Linked DNA regions of Methyloterricola oryzae. The protein of the gene in region 1 interacts with the protein of each later gene in a pairwise test. Links are inferred from orthologs where the notes say so. Each region holds a gene or a part of one and is shown in the gene's direction. Other genes may lie near its edges.

Region 1 (5,533 bases):
TCTTCTGGTGCATAGCCGGTGATTTCTGTGAAGTTCTGGTTCACGTAGAGGATGTTCGCCTTTTCATCCGTGATGGAAATCGCCACCGGCGCCTGGCTGACGGTTTCGGCCAGAAGGCCGTGGGGCAGGGAGTCCTGGAGATTATGTAGTTTTTCTTTTGTGGGTTTGGCCATAGCTGCGTTCTCTCGACACTAAGCAATGTCCAAGCAAAGTTGGTGCCTTGCTCTGGCCCATGAGGGCCAAGCCCGGACCGCGCGCGCTTTCGGCCTCCTTATGTGCTCGGCCTAGGCAGGCCTAACCGTGACGGCTCCACCCAGGACCTGCGCCTGGCAGGCCAGGCGGTCCTGCTTGCCGGCGAAATGCTCGCGGAGGATCTTATCCTCCAGCACGGAAGGTTCGCTGAGGTTCTCGATTCCCGCCGTGACGAACATCATGCAGGTGCCACAGTCACCTTCGCGGCATCCATAGGTGATGCCTGCGCCCACCTTCTCGGATATTTCGATGAGCCGGGTACCGGCGGGTACGGTGACCGTTACATTGATGTCTTCGAACGTGATGGTGGCTTTTGCCATGGACTGAAACCGGATTGGGTGATGACCGCAGGCTTATGAGCCCGACACCTTGAGGCCTGCCTACGCAGCCTGCCCGCTCTTACAATTTCTGAGCCAGATTTTATATTATTGTTTTTATTAAGTTTTACCAATTTTTGGTTTGTCGAATTTACGACAAATGCCCGTAGCTTGTCTCAAACACGACAAGCAGGGCGGCCACCCCGAACCATGAACCTCCGCGGACCCGAGGCGTCTAATATGCAGAGAGCCGATAGTTTGCCAGGCGCCGGCGCCAGCACTTAAGCCATTCAAAGATCATCAATTCTCCGTTAGAATTGAAATTATTTTTCGCATCAGAACACAGACTAGGGCCATGGCCATATTGACGATACTCGAATTTCCCGACAAGCGGCTGCGCAAGAAGGCGCTTCCCGTCGAGACCGTGGACGAGTCCATCTCGGCCCTGATCCAAGACATGTTGGAAACCATGTACAAAGCCCCCGGCATCGGCCTGGCCGCGACCCAGGTGAACGTGCAGAAGCGCGTGGTGGTAATCGACATTTCCGAAGAGAAGGACCAGCCCCTTTGCCTGATCAACCCGGAAATCCTGGAAAAGGAAGGCACCGAGGAGATGGATGAGGGATGCCTGTCCGTTCCCGGCGTGTTCGAGAAGGTGAGCCGCGCCGAGAAGATCAGGTTCAAGGCACTGGACCGGGAGGGCAATCCGTTCGAGATGGAAGCCGACGGCCTCCTGGCCGTATGCATACAGCACGAGCTCGACCACCTGGAGGGCAAGCTGTTCGTGGATTATCTCTCGCCCCTGAAGCGGCATCGCGCGAAGAAGAAACTGGAAAAGGACCGCCGGCAGAAATCGGGCGAGCCCGAGCGCAAGGCGACCGTGGCAATCTGAGCCGTCCGGATCAGGGTCAGGCCCTGCGTCATAAGAGGCCTGCCGGGTCGAAATCCTCCCCCTTCGCGAAACCATGAAAATCCTGTTTGCCGGCACGCCTGATTTTGCCGTGCCCACCCTGCGCATGTTGCTGGCCTCTGAGCACGAAGTGGCGGGTGTCTACTGCCAGCCGGACCGCCCCGCCGGCCGCGGCCGCAAGCTCAAGGCCTGCCCGGTCAAGGAACTCGCGCTGCAGCATGAACTACCGGTGTGCCAGCCCGCCACCCTGCGCGAGGCAGAAGATCAAGAACACATGCGCGCATTCCAGCCCGACTTGCTGGTAGTGGTCGCCTATGGCCTGATCCTGCCTCGCGCCGTGCTGGCCATTCCACGCCTGGGCTGTGTCAACGTGCATGCCTCCCTCCTGCCCCGCTGGCGCGGCGCTGCGCCCATCCAGCGCTCGATCCTGGCGGGTGATGCCGAGACCGGCGTCACCATCATGTACATCGAACCCAAGCTGGACGCGGGCCCCATGCTGCACAAGGCCACCTGCCGCATTCTGCCCCTGGAAACCGCGGGCGAACTGCAGGAGCGGCTGGCTCAGATTGGCGCCGATGCCCTGAAGGACTGCCTGCCCGGATTGGCCGAGGGCAGCCTGAAGGCCGAAATCCAGGACGAATCCCTCGTCACCTATGCGGAAAAGCTGGACAAGGCCGAGGCAAGCATCCGTTGGCACAGGCCCGCGCGTGAACTGGAACGGCAGGTCCGCGGGCTCAACCCCTGGCCGGTGGCGGAAACCGCATGGCAGGGCCAGCCCTTGCGTATCTGGCGGGTGCAGGCCCTGGAGGGCGTATCCGGCGCGGAACCCGGCCGCGTGCTGCGCAACCCCGGCCACTTCGACGTGGGCACCGGCGAAGGCGTGCTGCGCATCCTTGAATTGCAGCTTCCGGGTGGACGGCGCATGGCCGCGCGTGACTTTCTCAACGCGCACGATCCCGGCGGCGCGTTGCTTGGCCAGGTCGATTGAACGCCCGGGCTCTGGCTGCCACCGCCCTGGAATCGGTCACCGCCGGCGGCAGATCGCTGACGGCGGCCCTGGACGAAATCCTTCCTAAGGCCCCGAAGGAACAGGATCGCGCCTTCATCCAGGCCCTCTGCTTCGGCGTCCTGCGTCAATACTGGCGGCTGGACTTCCTGCTGCGGCAACTGGCCACCAAGCCCATACGCGACGAGCAGATTCGCCTGTTGGCGCTGTTGGGCCTCTATCAACTGGAATTCACCCGGGTCAAGCCCTATGCCGCCGTCGCCGAAACCGTCTCGGCGGTGGGGCGCAAGAGCTGGGCCCGCGCACTGCTCAACGGCATCCTCAGGAACTACCAGCGGCAGCGGGAGCATCTGCAGAGCCTGGCCGATGACGACCTGGAGGCGCGTTTTGCCCATCCCGCCTGGCTGATCGAGCGCCTGCGTGCCGACTGGCCCGCTGAATACGAAACCATCTTGCTGGAGGGAAACCGTCAGGCTCCCCTATGTCTCAGGGTCAATCCCCTGCAAACGTCGCGCGAAGCCTACCTGTTGCAACTGCAGGGAGCCGGGCTGGGGGGCAGGCCCGCACGCTTTGCTCCGCAGGGCATCGTGCTGACCGATGCCTCCCCCGTGGAACGTCTGCCGGGCTTCGCTGAAGGCAGGGCATCGGTGCAGGACGCCGCGGCGCAGTTGGCCGCCGGCTTGCTCAACACCGAGCCGGGGCAGCGGGTACTGGACGTCTGCGCGGCGCCGGGCGGCAAGACCGCCGCCATCCTGGAAGCCTGCCCGGAATGCGAGATGGTGGCCGTGGACATCGCGCCGGAGCGCAACGCGCGGGTCCGGGAAAACCTCGAACGCGCAGGCTTTGAGGCCAAGATCATCACCGGCGACGCAGCCAATCCAATGGATTGGTGGGACGGCAGGCCGTTCGACCGCATCCTGCTGGATGCCCCCTGCTCCGCGACCGGCGTGATTCGCCGCCATCCCGACATCAAGTGGCTGCGCCGTCCCGAGGACATCGCCGCGCTGGCGGCCACTCAGGCGCACATCCTCGAGGCGACCTGGCCGCTGCTGGCGCCGGGCGGACTGATGCTCTACGCCACCTGCTCGGTGTTGCGGGAGGAAAACGAGGCGCGCATTGCCGCCTTCCTCAACACCCAACCGGACGCGCAGGAGCGCCGCATAATCGCCGACTGGGGATGCGAAGCAGGATACGGACGGCAGATCCTGCCCGGCGAGGAGGACATGGATGGCTTTTACTACTGCCTGCTGGAACACCGCGCATGAGCGGGCTGCCCCGCCTGCTGCTGGCCCTGCTGCTGTTGCTGCCGCAAGGCCCGTTGTGGGCTGCCGATTACGGGTTTGAAGTACTGCGCGCGGAACTGGTCGAGGTGGACGAATCGTACGTGCTGAACGCCGATATCGACTACCGCTTCAGCGATCCCGCCATCGATGCGCTGAAGAACGGCGTGCCCCTGACGCTGGCACTGCGCGTCAAGATCGTCCGGGACAGTGCCCATTGGTGGAGCCGGGCCGATGTCGACGCGCGCATGCTGTTCCGGGTACGCTATCATTCCCTGGCCAAGCTGTTCCAATTGGTTCAGGAGGAAAGCGGCGCCTTGCACAATTTCGCGAGCTTCAACGCCTTGCTGGAATACATGGGCTCCATCCACGACCTGCCCATTGCCCCGCTGGAACGGTTGTCCAAGGGCCAGCGCTACCGCGCACGGGTCGCCGTAGACCTGGATATCGAATCCCTGCCCTTGCCCCTGCGCCCCGTCGCTTACGTTACGCCCGCCTGGTATCTCTCCAGTCCTTGGTATCGATGGTCTTTCGCAAACTGAAACCCCCCATCAGCCTGTCCATCATGGCACTGTTCGCCGTGCTGGTGGCCTCGCTGCACCTGATGAGTTCCGCTACCCAGGACTCATCGCAACTGGGCGAGATTTACTCCACCCTGCTGCTGATCAATTCCCTGGGTTCGGTCATGCTGCTGGGGCTGGTGGTGGCCAATGTCTACTGGCTGCTGCGTCAGCTCAAAAAGCGCGCCGCCGGCTCCAAACTTACGGCGCGCATGGTGTATCTATTCATCATGCTCACCCTGGCGCCGGCTTCCATAGTCTTCTACTACTCCATGCAATTCCTGCAGCAGAGCATCGACAGCTGGTTCGACGTGCGCATCGACAAGGCCATGGAAGACGCCCTGGAACTGGGGCGCGCCGCGCTGGACGAACGCATGCGGGCCCTGCTGCGGCGGACCGAGGAAACCGCCGCCGCCCTGGAAAACGTCCCGCAGTCCATGATCGCCATCACCGTGGAAGAACTGCGCGACAGTTCGGACGAGGGGGAAACCACGGTCCTGTCCAAAAACGGGCGCATCCTGGTTTCCAGCGGCTTCCGCTCCGACTCCATCCTCCCCGACCTGCCCAGCGAAGGCGTGCTGCTGCAAATGAAGCAGGGCAAGTCCTATATCGGACTGGAGCCCGCCGCCTCCGGCGGTCTCAAGATCCGCGCGGTGGCTTCCGTCAACGGCGCCGACGAAAACTACTTCCTGCAGGCCATTTATCCCGTGCCCTCCCACTTGGCGGAAATGGCGAGCACCGTGGAAGAGGCCTACGTACACTACAAGGAACTGAACTACCTGCGTAGTTCCCTCAAGGCCAGCTTCGCGCTGACCTTGTCCCTGGTGCTTCTGCTGAGTCTTTTGGCCGCCATCTGGGCGGCTTTCGTCAGCATCCGCCGCATCGTCGCCCCAGTGCGCCGGTTGGCGGAAGGAACCCGCGCCGTGGCGGAGGGCCAGTACGAAAAGAAGCTGCCGGTGAAAAGCCGGGACGAACTGGGTTTCCTGGTGGAATCCTTCAACGCCATGACCGCCAAGATCGCCCGCGCCCGCGATGATGCCCACAACTCGCGCATGGAAGTGGAGCGGCAACGGGCCTACCTGGAAACCGTGTTAGGCAACCTTTCAGCCGGCGTCATCAGCTTTGACGCGCACATGCACCTACAGACCGCCAACCCGGCCGCCGACGCCATCCTGCATGCGGATCTCGCCCTGCTGCTCAACGCGCCG
Region 2 (4,400 bases), on another replicon or contig:
GGCGCCGCCTACGACGTCCACGGCACCCCCTTTCCCGCCGAGACTCTGGAACTCTGTCGCGCATCGGACTCCATCCTGCTGGGTGCGGTAGGCGGCCCCAAGTGGGAAGGCCTCGATTATTCCGTCCGTCCCGAGCGGGGGCTGTTGGGCCTGCGCTCCGAGTTGGCCCTGTTTGCCAACCTGCGCCCCGCCATCCTGTATCCGCAACTAGCGGCCGCTTCCACCCTCAGGCCCGAGGTGGTGTCCAACCTGGACCTGATGATCGTGCGCGAGCTGACCGGCGGCATCTACTTCGGCCAGCCGCGCGGCCGCCGCATCAATACCCAGGGCGAGCGCGAAGGATTCAATACCCTGGTCTACTCGGAATCGGAAATCCGGCGCATCGCCCACACCGCCTTCCAGATCGCGCAGAAGCGCAACAAGCGCCTGTGTTCCGTGGACAAGGCCAATGTGCTGGAATGCACCGAGCTGTGGCGTGAGGTGGTGGTGGAAGTCTCCGCCCAATACCCCGAGGTGGAACTCAGCCACATGTACGTGGATAACGCCGCCATGCAGCTGGTGCGCAACCCCAAGCAGTTCGACGTGATGCTCACCGACAACATGTTCGGCGATATCCTCTCAGACTGCGCCGCCATGCTCACCGGCTCCATCGGCATGTTGCCCTCGGCTTCCCTCAACCAGGATGGCAAGGGCATGTACGAGCCGATACACGGCTCCGCCCCGGACATCGCCGGCAAGGGCATCGCCAACCCGATCGCCACCATCCTCTCCCTGGCCATGCTGCTGCGCTACAGTTTCGACGATGCGGCGTCGGCGGAACGGGTCGAGAAGGCTGTCATCAAGGCGCTGGACCAGAACCTTCGCACCGCGGATATCCACGCCGAGGGCGCGCACAAGGTCGGCACCGCCGCCATGGGCGACGCCATCGTCGCCGCCCTCCGAGCAACAACGCACTAACGGGTTCCAACCATGAGCAAGACGTACAATGTCGCCGTGCTGGGCGCTACCGGCGCCGTCGGCGAGACCATGCTGTCCATACTCGAGCAACGCCGTTTTCCCGTGGGCGAGGTATTCGCCCTGGCCAGCGCCCGTTCCGCCGGCACCGAGGTTGAATTCAAGGGCCAATCGATCACGGTGCAGGATGTGGCCGGCTTCGACTGGTCCAAGGCGCAGATCGGCCTGTTCTCCGCCGGTGCCTCGGTGTCCGCCCACTGGGCGCCCATCGCCGCCGAGGCGGGCTGCGTGATCGTCGACAACACCTCCTGCTTCCGCTACGAGGACGACATTCCGCTGGTGGTGCCGGAGGTGAACCCCGAGGCCATCGCCCGATACACCAACCGCGGCATCATCGCCAATCCCAACTGCTCCACCATCCAGATGCTGGTGGCGCTCAAGCCATTGCACGACGCCGCCGGCATCACCCGCATCAACGTCTGCACGTACCAGGCGGTCTCGGGAACCGGCAAGAAGGCCATCGATGAACTGGCGACCCAGACGGCGGCCCTGCTCAACGCCAAGCCGATCACGCCCAAGGTCTACCCCAAGCAGATCGCCTTCAACGTCCTGCCGCAGATCGACGTGTTCATGGAGAACGGCTACACCAAGGAAGAGATGAAGATGGTGTGGGAAACGCGCAAGATCATGGGCGACGACGGCATCCAGGTGAATCCCACCGCCGTGCGCGTGCCGGTGTTCTATGGGCATTCCGAAGCGGTGCACATCGAGACCCGCGACAAGCTGAGCGCCGAGCGCGCCCGCGAGATCCTGTCCCGCGCCCCCGGGGTGACGGTGCTGGACGAGCATGCGCCAGGCGGCTATCCGACGGCGGTGACGGAAGCCGCAGGCGAAGACCCGGTGTTCGTGGGCCGCATCCGCGAAGACATCTCCCATCCCAACGGATTGAATCTCTGGGTCGTGTCCGACAACGTTCGCAAGGGCGCGGCCCTCAACAGCGTGCAAATCGCGGAACTGCTGGTAAAAAGCTACATCTGAAGCTAGTCTTTGCTCGTGCAGGGGAGGCTTTGGTCACCATCTAGGGCAGGCTCTGAACAGAGTCAGGACGGCTTCGCGAGAGCGCGGTCACATCCGGCACAGATCAAGGCTTCCAAAACACGAATGTGATTGCCAGACCCGCGGATGGGTTTGGACGAAGGACCTACGAGGAGCAGGCGACGTGCGCAAGATTTCCGTAACGCTGGCAGTGATGAGTGTCCTGGCCCCGCTCGGCGCCAGCGCCCTGGGCATCGGAGACATCCGGTTGCGTTCCTCACTGAACCAGACCCTGAACGCGGAAATCCCCCTGGTCACTTCCGGCTCCGAAACCCTGGACGATGTGAAGGTGAGCCTCGCTTCCCCGGAAGCTTTCAGCAAAGCCGGCATCGAACGCAGCTACGCGCTGACCAAACTGCGCTTCAAGCCGGTACAGAGACGCGATGGCAGCTACGCCATCCGCGTCAGTTCGCAGGACGTGATCCGTGAACCCTTCCTGAACTTCCTGCTGGAAGTCAATTGGCCTCAAGGCAGGATGTTGCGCGAATTCACGGTTCTGCTCGACCCGCCTTCCACCTTCAAGGAAGAAACCGTCCCAAGCACGGAGTTGCCGGAAACCAGCGACGAGGTCCGAAGCACCCGGCCCGCGCCCGAGGAAGACTACATGCCGCGGCGCGCCGCCCGGAGCAACCGTGTCGGCGTCGAAACCCCGGACAAGACGCGCATCCGTGGGGCCAGCTACGGTCCCGTGAGGACCAATGAGACCCTGTCGGGTATCGCCAGGCTGGTGGCGCGCGAGTTGGGCGTGTCCCAGGATCAGGCCATGGCGGCCCTCTATCAGGCCAATCCGCAGGCTTTCATCAGGAACAACATCAACGCACTGAGAGCCGGCCAGACGCTGGCGATCCCGGATCGGGATACGATTCTGAGTCTTCCCTCGCGGATGCCGAGGGAAGCGGCAGGCAGCGCGCCCAAACAGGGGCGGCTTGCGGAGCAGCGACCGGAGACGGCACCTGACTCCGGCGAGACGGTTTCCGGAAGCCAGCTGAAACTGCTCAGCCCCCAGGATGAGAAAGGCAAAGCGGGCACGGGACGCGACGAGAGCGGCAAATCCAAGGGCGATATCGCCTTGGAAGTGGCCGATACCGTCAAGCAGGAGAACGAGGAAATTCGTTCGCGCCTGAACGAGCTTGAGCAACAGCTCACCGCCATGCAGCGCTTGCTCACCCTGAAGGATCAGCAGATCGCCAACCTGCAAGGCCAGGCTGTAGCGCCGGAAGTGCAGCCCACGCCGGCGGCGGCGACTGCGGTACAACCCACTGCAACCCCTGCGGTGACCACCCCCGCACCGACGACTGCGGCGGAGCCGGCGGTAACCGCGCAGGCTACTCCGGCACCGGTAATAACGCCTGCCCCGGAGGCGGCCACCGCGCCCAAGCAACAGGCCCTGCCGCCGGTGACACCACCGGCGGTCAAGCCGGCTGTGAAGCCTCCCCGCCCGGCGCCCCCGCCGATGGAGGAGCCGAGTCTGCTGGATGCCTTCCTGGATGAACCCTTGCTGCTTGGCACCGTCGGCCTGGGTTCGCTGTTCCTGCTCGGTTTCATCGCCTGGTCCGCCATGCGGCGGCGCGCCGCCCTGCAGGATGAGGCGGAGAGCATCCTGGCTCCGAACCTGCGCGACCGCATCGCGGAGACCCCGACGCCCACCCCCATACTGGACGCGATGCCCACGGAACATATCGTGGTTTCGTCCAAGAGTTCCTTCCTCAGCGAATTCACGCCCAGCGATTTTGACGCCCTGAGCGGCGAAGCCGACGAGGTGGATCCCATCTCCGAAGCCGACGTGTACCTGGCTTACGGGCGCTACAAGCAGGCGGAGGATTTGATCACCAGTGCCATCGCCCAGCATCCCGAACGCGACGAATGCAAGCTCAAGCTGTTGGAAATCCATTACGCGACGGAGAATCGCGGCGCTTTCGAGAAGTATGCCGTCGAATTGTTCGAGGACGGAAAAGATGCCGATGGCGTTTTCTGGGACAAAGTCAAGGAGATGGGGCGGGAGTTGTGCCCCGGAAATCCGCTGTTCTCGGGCGTCGGCGACATCAAGCTGGATGCGGCGGAAAGTGCCTACCTGGGAGGCGAGCTTCTGGATGAGCAAGGTGGCCCCGAAATCGAAGACGATTTCATCGCCGAGCTGAAACGCTTCGAGGAGGGCAATCGCAAGTCCGATGCGGACCCGGGTGCGCATCTGGCGAGCTTCGACTTCGACGATGCCCTCGACCTGGCCCCACCTCAGACGGACTCGGACACGGAAGACACTCTGGGCGCCCTCGATTTCGAGGTTCCATCCGCCAAATCAGAAGTTAAGCGAGACAAGCCGGACATGGCCCTCGACCTGGACAACCTGATCC

What was found. The genes of interacting proteins can lie anywhere in the genome.
Region 2: the proteins of def (region 1) and EK23_RS13545 interact in binary tests that used the Escherichia coli proteins (3 or more experiments, as listed by UniProt). The link is inferred for Methyloterricola oryzae from one-to-one orthologs.

The regions. Positions count from the first base shown.
Region 1 is NZ_JYNS01000005.1:155,623-161,155, reverse strand. The notes cover bases 1-2,692. They hold def (peptide deformylase), read left to right. Parts: upstream 1-924; coding sequence 925-1,461; downstream 1,462-2,692. Other genes in these bases: rsmB (16S rRNA (cytosine(967)-C(5))-methyltransferase RsmB), read left to right, coding at 2,464-2,692; fmt (methionyl-tRNA formyltransferase), read left to right, coding at 1,535-2,467; EK23_RS09215 (2Fe-2S iron-sulfur cluster-binding protein), read right to left, coding at 285-572; nifL (nitrogen fixation negative regulator NifL), read right to left, coding at 1-173. Also shown: more of rsmB, read left to right, coding at 2,693-3,750; EK23_RS09195 (DUF4390 domain-containing protein), read left to right, coding at 3,747-4,307; EK23_RS09190 (sensor histidine kinase), read left to right, coding at 4,289-5,533. UniProt on the Escherichia coli protein: Removes the formyl group from the N-terminal Met of newly synthesized proteins. Requires at least a dipeptide for an efficient rate of reaction. N-terminal L-methionine is a prerequisite for activity but the enzyme has broad specificity at other positions.
Region 2 is NZ_JYNS01000009.1:168,899-173,298, reverse strand. What follows is about bases 1-2,980. They hold EK23_RS13545 (aspartate-semialdehyde dehydrogenase), read left to right. Parts: upstream 1-969; coding sequence 970-1,992; downstream 1,993-2,980. Other genes in these bases: EK23_RS13540 (motility hub landmark protein FimV), read left to right, coding at 2,174-2,980; leuB (3-isopropylmalate dehydrogenase), read left to right, coding at 1-957. In the rest of the region: more of EK23_RS13540, read left to right, coding at 2,981-4,400.